2 regions of the Stenotrophomonas sp. YJH_SMC_120 genome follow, and region 2 is predicted to be linked to the other one. Evidence: riboswitches for the same ligand, from Rfam matches in the RefSeq annotation. Region 2 holds a riboswitch; the other holds the start of a gene.
What was found. Region 2 has a riboswitch for thiamine pyrophosphate ahead of AC5P60_RS08855 (TonB-dependent receptor). Riboswitches for the same ligand answer to the same signal wherever they lie in the genome.
Positions count from the first base shown of each region.

Region 1 (6,211 bases), on a different contig from region 2:
GATCATGGTCTGCACATCGTGTTTCCAGGCGATCTTCGTCAGTTCACCCAGCGTTTCCAGTTCGCCGAACTGCGCCGCGTCGTTGGCATCAGCGATGCAACCCGGGCGCAGCCCGTCGCCCAGCGAGAAGGTCACGTCGTAGGCCTTCATGATTTCGCAGATGTCTTCGAAATGCGTGTAGAGGAAGTTCTCCTTGTGGTGCGCCAGGCACCACTTGGCCATGATCGAGCCGCCGCGGCTGACGATGCCGGTAACACGCTTGGCGGTAAGCGGCACGTAGCGCAGCAGCACGCCGGCGTGGATGGTGAAGTAGTCCACGCCCTGCTCGGCCTGCTCGATCAGGGTGTCACGGAAGATCTCCCAGGTCAGTGCCTCGGCGCGGCCGTCAACCTTCTCCAGGGCCTGGTAGATCGGCACGGTACCGATCGCCACCGGCGAGTTGCGGATGATCCATTCGCGCGTCTCGTGGATGTGCTTGCCGGTGGACAGGTCCATCACCGTGTCACCGCCCCAGCGGATCGCCCACACCAGCTTCTCCACTTCCTCGGCGATGCCGGAAGACACCGCGCTGTTGCCGATGTTGGCGTTGATCTTGGTCAGGAAATTGCGGCCGATGATCATCGGCTCGCTTTCCGGATGGTTGATGTTGTTGGGCAGCACCGCACGGCCACGTGCAATCTCGTCGCGCACGAACTCCGGGGTGACGACTTTCTGGATCGACGCACCGAAGGCCTCGCCCGGGTGCTGCTGCAGCAGGCCCGCATCGCGGATCGCGTCCAGGCGCTGGTTCTCGCGGATGGCGACGAATTCCATTTCCGGCGTGATGATGCCGCGGCGCGCGTAATGCATCTGGGTGACGTTGGCACCGGCACGTGCACGGCGTGGCAGGCTGCGCGCGGGGAAACGCACCGCGTCAAGCTTCGGGTCATGCTCGCGATCGCGGCCGAACGAAGAACTCAGTCCTTCGAGCTGCTCGGTATCACCACGCTCTTCCACCCAGTCGCGACGCAGCGCCGGCAAACCGGCGGACAGATCGATGCGCACCTCCGGGTCGGTGTACGGGCCCGACGTGTCGTAAACGGTCACCGGCGCATTCTCTTCGCCGCCGAACAACGTCGGCGTACGGGTCAGCGCGATCTCGCGCATCGGCACCTGCAGATCCGGGCGTGAACCAGGCACGTGGATCTTGCGCGAGCCGGGAATGGGCCGGGTCACGGATGCGGAGAGTTGCTGGGCCTGTTGCTGCAGGGCGGAGAGCTGTGCGTTCATCGGGCATCGTCCAGGAAGGTCAGGGACGAAGCGGCGGCGCACGGCACCCGCGCACGGACGGTCCTTGGGCGGAGTCCGGGCACGGCTGCATTGCAAAGCTTCCCTACGCCGGTATGAGCCGGATCAGGTTCCAAGGGACTGTCTCAACCGTGGCCACATGGCCCGGTACCCCCGCTTCTTGGTGCGCATTAGAGCATAGACCGCCCGCCACCGGGACCAGGTCGCCATTCGTTAACGGAACCATGACGTCGCGTTCAGTAACGTGCACGCCATCGCGTCGCTGAGATCGATGCGTTCCCCGCCGCCTTCGCGGCCCCTGCCCGGTCCGTGCTGCATGCCGCCGGCCCTTCGCCGCAAGCTCTGCTCGCTCCCCTCAATCCCCCTTGATCGGAGAAGCTCCTTCATGGTGTTTCGCGTTTCCATCGCACTGGTTCTGCTGCTGGTGCTGCTCGCCGGTATCGCCCCCGGCCCCTTCAACACAGTGGTCCAGTCGATGCTGGCAGAAGTCATCCGCAGTGTCGGCTGGCTGTACCTGCTGGTGGTGTTCCTGGCGCTGGTGTTCCTGATGTACCTGGCGTTCGGCCGCTTCGGCAACCTGCGCATCGGCGGCGAGGACGCCGAACCCGAGTTCTCGCGTGCCAGCTGGATGTCGATGCTGTTCGCCGCCGGCATGGGCATCGGCCTGGTGTTCTGGGGTGCGGCCGAGCCCATCTCGCATTTCAGCAAGCCGCCGGAAGGGCTGGCACCCGAAAGCATGGACGCTGCCCGTGCTGCCATGCGCTACGTGTTCTTCCATTGGGGCCTGCACCCGTGGGCCATCTATGCGCTGATCGGCCTGGCAATGGCCTGGTTCCAATTCAACCGCAACGGCCGTGGCCAGATCAGCGACATGCTGCAACCGATCATCGGACGTCACCATCGTGGCTGGATCGGGCATGTGGTCAACATCTCCGCTGTCGTCGCCACTGCGGTTGGCGTGGCTACAGCACTGGGCTTCGGCACGGTGCAGATCGCAGCCGGCGTGGAACGCGTATTCGGCGTGCAGGCGGGCGTTCCGCTGCAGTTGACGATCATTGCGGTGGCCTTCGTTCTGTACATGGCGTCCACGCTCAGCGGCGTCGGCCGCGGCATGAAATGGCTGTCCAACTTCAACCTTGCACTGGCGGCGCTGCTGCTGGCGCTGGTGCTGGTACTCGGCCCGACTGGCGCGATCTTCAACACGTTCACCACGACGCTGGGCTCCTATCTCAACCAGCTGGTGACGATGAGCCTGCGCATGTCACCGTTCTCGTCCAGCACCTGGGTCGCGGACTGGACGATCTTCTACTGGGCCTGGTGGATTTCCTGGGCACCGTTCGTCGGTTCGTTCATCGCGCGCATCTCGCGCGGGCGCAGCGTTCGCGAGTTCGTGATCGGCGTGGTGCTGGCACCAACGCTGCTGGGCTTCTTCTGGTTCTCGGTGTTCGGTGGCACCGCGATCTGGATGCAGATCTTCGGCCAGGCCGACCTGCTGCAGGCACTGGGCAACGGCTATGAAACGGTGCTGTTCACCATGTTCGACAGCATGGCGCTGCCGTTGCTGCTGTCGTGCATTGCGCTGGTGCTACTGATGATCTTCTTCGTGACCTCGGCTGATTCTGCGGTACTTGTGCTGGCCAGCATGTCCACGGACGACGCGGGCGAGCCATTGCGCAAGCACAAAGTGGCGTGGGGTGTCGGCATTGCGCTCGTGGCGGGTTCCTTGCTGTTGGCAGGGGGACTGGAGGCGCTGCAGGGCATGATCACCATCGCTGCGCTGCCGTTCGCGCTGCTGATGCTTCTTGTGATGGTGTCGCTGTATCGGGTGCTGGACCAGGAGTACACCCGCGAGCGACGGCAGGCGCAGCGCCAGCGGCACATGATCGATGCGTGGATCGCACGCGAGATGGCGGCGCAGGAGGAGACGCAGGCCGAGGCGGCGCGCGCGCACGATCAGGATTGAGGGTTGTTTTGCAGCCTGCGGCTGCACCGCTTTTCTCAAGCAACGACAACAGCAACCTCAAAAGCAGCTCTGGGTTGCTGCTAGTTTGGCGGGGCGGTGTGGGCTGGCAGGACACGCCGTAAACCCATCCCTGGGGGCTCGATGGCGCCTTGCTCGTGTGCGCTGTCCTGCGCACATGGCAAGACCGGGGTTGGGCATCCTGCCCAACCCGCCCGAGGCATGCCTCGGGCCCATGGCGCCAACGGTCCTGCCAGCCCACGCCGCCCCACCCCCGACAGTTTCCGTGTGACGGTGGGTTTTCCACGCTATGCGTGGATGAGGTGTATCGGAAAACAAGAAGGGGTCGGATCCGTTTTCCTTCGGAAAACGGATCCGACCCCAACCCACAGCGCGCGGCTGTTGCTGTTGCCTTTGCTTTTGATCTTCTTCCTTTTCTTCCTGCGGTGGCGGCCACGGAAACTGTCAGGGGCCGGGCGGGTGGGCTGGGCGGGGGTGTCAGCCGCATGGATGCGGCTGCCAAGCCTCCAGGGAGGGATTCACGGCGTCCCCCGAACAGCCCACCCGCCCGGCCCAATCACATGATCCCGCTTCCACGAACCACCACCGCAGAGGGGGCTCAGCCCGTTGGCCGGGAAACCTCAATACCCCGCCGCCTGCCCGTCCTTGCGGCTCTCCGAAGCCCCGTAGTACACCCCGGTCTCGGGATCGCGCATGATCGCCTGGTACCCGCCATAAGGCCCATCGGCGAACACGATGCGATGCCCCTTGCGCATCAGCGCGCGCACGGTCTCGTACGGGAAGCCGGTTTCCAGATTCACTTCACCACCATCGGTCATCGCCGTGGCCTGACCCGTCGGTTCAGTCGAGCCTTCGTGCTGGATGCGCGGTGCATCACCGGCTTCCTGCAGGTTCATGCCGAAGTCCACCAGGTTCATCACGATCTGCGCGTGGCCCTGCGGCTGCATCGCGCCGCCCATCACGCCGAAGCTGGCATACGGCTTGCCGCCCTTGGTGATGAAGGCCGGAATGATGGTCTGGAAGGGGCGCTTGCCCGGCGCGTAGCCGTTGGGATGGTTCTTCTGCAGCACGAACATCTCGCCGCGGTCCTGCAGGATGAAACCCAGACCGGGCGGTGCCATGCCGCTGCCCATGCCACGGTAGTTGGACTGGATCAGCGAAACCATCATGCCGTCGGCGTCGGCCACGGTCATGTAGATCGTGTCGCCCTCCTCCAGCTGCTTCGGGGTGCCCGGCTGCACTTCCTTCAACGCCTTGTCCATCGAGATCAGCGCACGACGCTGCGCGGCGTACTCCTTGGAGATGAGCTTCTGCACCGGTGCCGGCTGGAACGCCATGTCGGCGTAGAAACGCGCACGGTCGGCAAAGGCCAGCTTCTTCGCTTCGACAAACAGGTGCACGTGTTCCGGTGAACCGAACGGGATCTTCGAGAAGTCGTAGCCTTCCAGCACGTTGAGGATCTGCAGTGCGGCGATGCCCTGGCTGTTCGGCGGCAGTTCCCAGACGTCGTAGCCACGGTAGTTGCTGCTGACCGGTTCGACCCACTCGCCATGATGGTCAGCCATGTCCTGGTAGCTCAGGTAGCCACCGTTGGCCTTGAAGTAGTCGCCGATGGTGTGGGCGATCTCGCCCTTGTAGAAGGCGTCGCGGCCACCGTCGGCGATCTTCTGCAGGGTGCTGGCCAGGTTCGGGTTCTTCCACATCTCGCCCTTGCGCGGGGCGTGGCCGTTGATCGTGAACTGCTCCTTGAAGCCCGGGTACTGCGACAACTTGGGCACCGAGCGGTCCCAGTAGTAGGCGATCACCTCGGCCACCGGGTGACCCTCGCGGGCGTAGCGGATGGCCGGCGCCAGGTTGTCGGCCATCGGCTTGCGACCGAAGCGGTCGTGCAGCGCGAACCAGCCATCGACGGCACCCGGCACCGACACCGGCAGTGGACCGGTGGCCGGGATGTCCTTCAGGCCACGGCGCTGGAACTCGGCCAGGGTGAGCGACTTCGGCGAGCGGCCCGAGCCGTTGTAGCCGTAGAGCTTCTGCGTCTTCGGATCCCACACGATGGCGAAAAGGTCGCCGCCGATGCCGTTGCCGGTCGGCTCCATCAGGCCGAGCGCGGCGTTGGCGGCAATCGCCGCGTCCACTGCCGAACCGCCGCCCTTCATCACGTCCAGCGCGATCTGGGTGGCCAGTGGTTGCGAGGTCGCGGCCATCGCATGCGGGGCGATCACCTCCGAACGGGTGGCGAAGGTGTGGCCGGTGATGCGGTCGGCGGCGAAGGACAGCGCCGGTACGGCAGCCAATACGGCGGCGGCGAGCAGGGAACGGGCAAGGCGTCGGGACACGGTCGGGTTCCGATGGACGGGTGGTTCCCCGATCTTCGCCGGTGCGGCCTTCAAGCGGTATCGGACAGACGTCATGGACGTTGATCCTTGGGCGGAAAAATCCACCGGATTCCGCGCAAAAACCGCCCCGAAAGGAGTGAATTCGGGTTCACCGAAACACTTTCAGCGGCAACCATCCTTGTGCCGCAAGCAATTGCGCTGGATGCAGCGGAAACCGATAGAAAATCCGTCGCGAGGGTTGACACCGCCGAAATGGCTGTGTTTCTCTCGATCACATGTTGCATCACAACACGCCACCGCGAACCCACATCGAAGCCGCCGACACCGGCGCCGCCTCGCTGCGTTCGATTCTTGTGCTCGTACTTATTACCCAACCAACAGGTGCGGGACGAGCCAGCGTGTAAGCAACACACACACCGGAACTCTTCAAAAACCCGCACCCGCCCCGGTGCGGGTTTTTTCATTTCAGAACCTGGTTTCAGACGCAACCACCATGACCAACGCTCATCGCACAACCCGGACCTGCACCACCACGCCTTGTGGTGGCTGTGCCTGTGCGATGCGCGGCGCCTCCTCCACCGCTTTCCCCTGACCGGCCGGCACG
Region 1 is NZ_JCAFRY010000009.1:27,060-33,270, forward strand. It holds gene thiC (phosphomethylpyrimidine synthase ThiC) at 1-1,269, opposite strand, end outside; TPP riboswitch at 1,352-1,452, opposite strand; gene AC5P60_RS12435 (BCCT family transporter) at 1,673-3,250, shown strand; gene ggt (gamma-glutamyltransferase) at 3,889-5,607, opposite strand.
Region 1: linked by a shared signal. The riboswitch ahead of thiC (phosphomethylpyrimidine synthase ThiC) and the one ahead of AC5P60_RS08855 (TonB-dependent receptor) in region 2 are both predicted to bind thiamine pyrophosphate.

Region 2 (6,211 bases):
CACCGACAGGTTCCAGGTCACTGTGCGCTCGCGCAGGCGATGCTGGAAACGCAGGCCAGCGTCGAACACTGAATAGTCGGGTGCGCGCACGCCACCGTCGGCGCGGGCCACGTTGGCACCGGCATAGCGCCAGCCGCCGGTCACGTCCAGGCCTTGCACGAACGGCAGCGCATAGGCCAGGTGCACGCTGGCGCGCACCTTCGGCACGTTCACCAGCTGATGGCCTTCATAGGACGGCGTGCCGGTGTCGCGCGCGCGCGCCTGCAGCACGCTGGCGCTGGCCACGATCTGCAGCGCATCGGTCAGCTGGCCGTTGGCGGTCAGCTCCAGGCCGGTGTGGGTCTGCGTGCCTTCCTCGACGAAGGTGTAGCCGACGTCGCTGCTGTCCGGCTTGGCGTACTGGTACGGCTGCGAAATGCGGAACACGGCCGCGCCCAGGGTCAGCGCTTCGACCGGCACGTACTTCACGCCCACTTCCAGCTGCCGCGACTGCACCGACGGCAGGAAGGTGTCGGCGTTGCTGGTCCAGAACGGCGCTTCCTGGCCCAGCGAAATGCCGCGCACGTAGCTGGCATAGGCATTGAGCTGGTCGGTGGCCTTCCACACCACCGCGGTCTGCGGCAGGAAGCGCGACAGGCGGCTGTGCCGCTGCAGGGTGCCACGCTTGTCGTAGGCGCGCTCATCGAGGCGCACGAAGCGGCCACCGGCCAGCCACTGCCAGTCGTCACCGAAGCTCACCCGGTCCAGCGCGAAGAACGCGGTCTGGCGGCTGTCCAGGCGACGTGCGGATGGGCCCGGCATCTTCGGCGATGGCGCGAACACCGGCACCGGTGCCTCGTGGATGTTGCTGGTACCGACGTACTCGTTGACGCTCGGGCGCTTGTCCACGGTGCGGCGGAAGTAGTCGGCGCCGACGGTCAGCTGGTGACCGACGCTGCCGGTCTCGAAGCGGCCGCGCAGTTCGGCACGGGCCTGCTGGTTGCGGCGGGTGTCGTCCGGGCTGCGGTAGTCGTAGATGTCATAGTCGCCGTTGGGTGCGAAGTAGTTGCCTGGCACGCTGCCATCGGCACATTGCGCGGCGTAGTAGCAGCCGTAGGCGAAGGCGACGTTGTCATCGATCACCGAACGGCTGTGGCCGACCGATACACGTGATTGCCAGGCGTCGTTGAAGTCGTAGGTATGCAGCGCGGTGATGTTGGTGCTGGCGATATCCACCGGGCGCTGCCACGGCTGGTAGCCGAGCAGATGCTCGCGGTCGACACCGCGCGGCAGGTCACGCGCGCCCAGCAGCTGGTAGCCGGACACCGAGCGCTGCGAGCTGGTCTGGTAGTTGGCATCCACTTCCAGCTTGCCGCGCTCGCCGATCAGCCAGTCGGCGGCCAGCGAGTAGAAGTTGCGGCGGCCATCGGCGTGCTCGACGTAGGAATTGCTGGAATCCCATGCGGCATTCAGGCGGACGCCGAAGCGCGGGGTGATCCAGTGGCCGACATCGACGGCAACGTAGCGCGAGCCTTCCGAATCGGTGCCGAGCGTGGCGGTGCGCACTTCCGCCGGGCGCTTGCCGATGTAATTGATGATTCCGCCCGGCGCCATCACGCCTGCCGCCAGGCCGGCTTCACCCTTGAGGATCTCCACCGACTGCACGTTCTCCAGCGCCAGGCGTTGTTCGCCGGCGATGGACAGCCCGTTGAAGCGGTAGCCGGTGGCCGCGTCCAGTGCGAAGCCTCGGATGGCGATGTTCTGGTAGTAGCCCACCGGCGCGTAGGCATCACCCAGCGAGGCATCGTTGCTGGCCAGCTCGGACAGCGAACGTACCTGGCGACCGTCGAGGTAATCGCGCTCGAGCACGTTCATCGACGCGGGCGTGTCCTTCCAGCTGCCGCCACCGAAGGCATTCACGCGCGAGGTATCGGCCTTCGGTTTGCCGGCCTGCACGCGCACCGCCGCCAGTTCGGTCGGCGAGCGCTCGGCGCCGGTGGCAGCCGCATCGGGGGACGTTTCGGCCTCGCTGGCGTGCAGCGGCAGCGCGGCGCAGAGGGCGAGGCAGAGCAGGGTGGGGCGCAGGCAGCGGTTCATTCGGTTCGTCTTCGGACAACAAGGGAGACGAAGCGACGGCGCGCAGGTGCACCGGCCCATGACGGGGGTGTGGCTGCGGCTCAAAGCTCCCTACGCCGGTGCAAACCGGATCAGGTTCCAAGGGACTCTCTCAGCCTGGCAGATCCAGGCACCCCCGCTTCAGGTGACCATTTCACTACAAATGGTACGGATTTGCGAGCCGGCGTCCTTCAGGCTGCCGCGTGCAGCGCGTTGAGCAGTGCCTGCCCCGGGGCGGTATGGAACCACGCCGGATGGCCGAGCATGAAGGGCTGCCACGCCACATCGGCATTGGCGGTCGAGCCGGTGACGCCCTCGAAATACTCCACTTCGGACAGTGCGAAGTCGAAATGGACCATCGGCAGCAGGTCGGCCAGCAGGTGCACGCGTGCCGCCGACAGCGGCAGCACCTGGCGGTAGCCGTCGAGCAGGGCCAGCGCAATATCGATGCGCACCGCCTCCATGCCGCGCTCCAGTTCCAGCCACGCCACCGCGTTGCGCTCGATCGCCGTGGCGAGGTCGAACAGCGCACTGGTGGGCGAGGCCAGGCCGAAATCCAGCACGGTACTGATCTGCCCATCGCGCCACAGCAGGTTGGAAACGTGCCAGTCGTTGTGCGCCCACAACCGTGGCTCATCGCGCAGGCGCTCGGCCAGGCCGGCATGCCACGGCAGCACGTCGCGCTGCAACTGCGCTTCCCATGGAATGCGCGCGAGATAGCGGGCCAGCCCGGGACGCTCGTGCAGCCCTGCCTTGATGGCCGCGATCGGATCGTCAGCACGGATCAGATCGTCGCGCGCGACCAGCACATGGGTGCTGCGTTGGGGCGCGTGGTAGCTGGCGGCGGCCCGGTGCAGCTGCGCGAGTGTGCGCCCGGCTTCGCGGGCCTGCGCGACATCGGTCAGCAGCGACCACGACACGGCGTCGCGGTACAGGTCCTCGCCGACGCCGATCGCATGCAGCTCGAACGTCCATTCGCCATGTTCGGCCGCAGTGTGGCCATCGGCCGCTGGCAGCACCTGCACCACCGGTACGCCCGCTGCGGCGAGATGGGCGATGAAGCGATGCTCTTCTTCCAGGCAGGCCGTGCTGCGCACGCTGTGGTGGTGGCGCTTGATGAACACCGCGCCTTCCACGCCGTTGACGATGGCGGCAGCCGACAGCGGCCGCGGGCTGTGCCAGCGCGGTTCGCTGCGCTCGTCCAGCTGCGGGTAGTGCTGGCGCAGCCACGCGATGTCCGCCGCGCTGATCGGTGGCCAGTCGGCAGCGACCTCGTCGTTGTTGAGGCCCTGCACGCGGTGGGAGGAAGAAGTCATGCCGCAGCCCCAGTGGGGAAAGTCACATCCAAGGCTGCGCATTCAACGCCATGCACGCGGCCAACGCAAACGGGCGGGTCATCGACCCGCCCGTCCGTGCATCGGCATGGGAGATGCCGCGCTGCTTACCAGCCGCGATGGCGACCGCGGTCGTGTTAGTAGCGGTTGTCGTAGTAGCGCTCGCGCTGCCAGCGACGGTCATCACCGCGGTCGTAGTAGCCGCTGCGGTAGTAGCCACGGTCGTAACGGCGATCGTAGCGGTCGTCGTAACGGCGATTGTCGTAGTAACGGCGGTCGCGGCGGTCGGAGGTGGTCAGGTTGCCGATCGCGCCGCCGGCCACGGCGCCGCCGACGGTGGCAGCGGGATCGCCGTTGGAGAGCAGGTTGCCGGCCACGCCACCGACCACGGCGCCGACCAGGGTGCGCTTGTCCTTCCTCGACATCGCGCTGGCATCGCTGACCACGGCGACACCGGCAACCAGTGCCAGGGCCATCGCCAGACCACGGAAGCTGAGTGTGGAAGTACTGAGCATGTTCGTTCTCCTGTGAGGTGCATGCCACGCTGGGCAGGGAGGGCGCGGGCGCCCCGGCTACCGTGGAGACCACGCTGACGTTCCAACATTGCCGGAACATTGCCTGGTCCACCGTGCGGCTTGCGCATTCATCTAGCGGCAGGCGGCATGAAGCAAGGCTGAAAGCGGCCTCGGCCGCTCAGCTGGCAGAAAGGGAAAAGGCCACGCGGACGTGGCCCTCCCTTCTCTGCCAAGGCGTTGCGGGCTTAGATGCCCATCGCCTTCTGTGCCTGCCGGGCCTGCTCCTGCTGGGCGTCCTGCTGCTGGTGCAGCACGTTAGGCGCGCCCTGCACGGCACCGCTGCTGAGCGCGATGCTCTGCTCGCTGGCGGCTCGGGCCTCCACCGCCACGCGGCTGGCCGCCGGGTCACCGATCGTGCCCTGCACGGCAAACAGGCGTTCACCGTTCGGGCTGGGCACCACCGTGTCGATGCGCTGCAGGCCGGCGGCATGCGCCTCCTTGGTCAGGGCCGCCGCGGCGCTTTCCAGCGCGTGGCGATCCTTGAAGGTGCCGGCCGGCAACAGTTCCAGACCCTTGCTGGCCTGGATGAAGAGCGGATTGCGCGGGTGCCGTTCGTCGTTCAGCAGCGGGCGCTCGCGGGCTTCCTTGATGGCCTCCAGCGTCTTCGCCCCGACAATGCCGTCGGCCACCAGGCCGTTGTCCTTCTGCAGCTGGCGCACCGCCGCGTCGGTGTTGCGGCCGAAGCGGCCATCCTCGACCAGCGGCTTGCCGTCGGCACCGACGTAGCCGAGGTGGCCCAGCTGCTCCTGCACCTTGCGCACGCCCTCGCTGTGCGCGCCCTGCTTGTACAGTTCGGCGTGCGGCGTGGCAGCGGCTTTGTGCTCGGCGGCAGGCTTGCCCTGGGCCTGCTCGTGCGACGGGGTGCGGTTTTCCAGCAGGTCGCGCGCCTTGGACAGCGGATCGGAGGCGTACAGCTTCCAGTTCGGGTGGTCCTTCACCTGCTTGAGGTAGTCCTCGACCGGCATGGTGTGCACGCCCTTGCTGCCGGTGGACTGGCTGATCAGCAGCTTGTCGGTGGTGGGGTCGCGCACCACCATCACGATGTGGTCGATGCCGTTCCAGTGCTCGTGGCGGGTCCTGGCCGTATCCAGGCCGATGATCATGCCTTCCTTCAGCGCACCGGGCTTGAGGATCGCGTCGCGGTCAAGCAGCACGCCGGACTGGTCGAATGCCTTGCGCACGATGCCGCCGGAACCCAGGTTGCCCAGGTCGATGCGATCGGCCTTGCTGAAGACCGCATGCCCGGCCTTCTGGTTGATCTCGTCCATGGTGCGGTTCTGCAGCGTGCCGACCCAGCCGGAGCAGTCGATGTAACCCTGCTCCACGTTCTTGCCGGTCTTGCCCGGTACGTACAGCGCGTGACCCGGAATGTTGATGGCGTACTTCACGTGGTCGTACTTCACGCCGGCCTCGTAGGCGGCCTGCAGTTCGATGCCCGGCTTCGGTGTGGCAGCCGCCGCTGCGGTTGCCGCCAGCGTGGCTGCACCCGCCGCCACGGCTGCGCTGGCCTGTGCAGGCGCGGCCGGGGCCTGGCCCTGGCCCTGCGCCACCGCCTGCGGTTCGATGTTCTTTTCCGGAATGCTGATCGCCGCGTACTTGTGGATGTAGTAGCTGGAGAACGTCCGCGCCAGGTCGCCATCGTTCATGCCGCGCATCTCGGCCAGGGTGTGGCCGGTCAGCGCCTTCGCGTCGGAACCGATCTGGTTCAGCACGTTGCGGCGCATGTTGATCTCTTCGCCGTGGCCGTTGCGGACCACGCCGAAGGTGCCGGTGGCAATCGCGGTCTGCACCGAGCCATAGCCGGCGCTGCCCTGCTGGTGGGCCAGGTACAGGTCCAGGCCGGTCGGCGTACTGCCTCCGGACAGGTACGGGTGGCCGGTGCGCTCGTTGCGGCGTGCCATCGAGTCCAGGTTGTCCTGGTACATCTTTGCGGCCGCTTCGGTGTTGCGGGTCGGGTCGAACTCGTGGCCGGTCAGGTGGTACTGGCGCGCGGAGCCGGGCACGAACTGGAACAGGCCCTTGGCGCCGGACGAGGTATTGTGGGCGCGCTCGTTGAAGGTGCCGCCGGTCTCGATGTGCGCGAAGCGCATGAAGTCATCGACCGGAAGGCCTTTCTGCCGGGCGACCTGCTCGACGATGTCCAGAACTTCCTTTCTGCTGTAGTCATGCTGTGCCATGACGTTTTCCTCGGGGTTGATGGAGCGGCGC
Region 2 is NZ_JCAFRY010000005.1:32,902-39,112, reverse strand. It holds gene AC5P60_RS08855 (TonB-dependent receptor) at 1-2,076, opposite strand, end outside; TPP riboswitch at 2,147-2,242, opposite strand; gene AC5P60_RS08850 (phosphotransferase enzyme family protein) at 2,286-3,410, opposite strand; gene AC5P60_RS08845 (glycine zipper 2TM domain-containing protein) at 3,566-3,943, opposite strand; gene AC5P60_RS08840 (peptidoglycan-binding protein) at 4,189-6,180, opposite strand.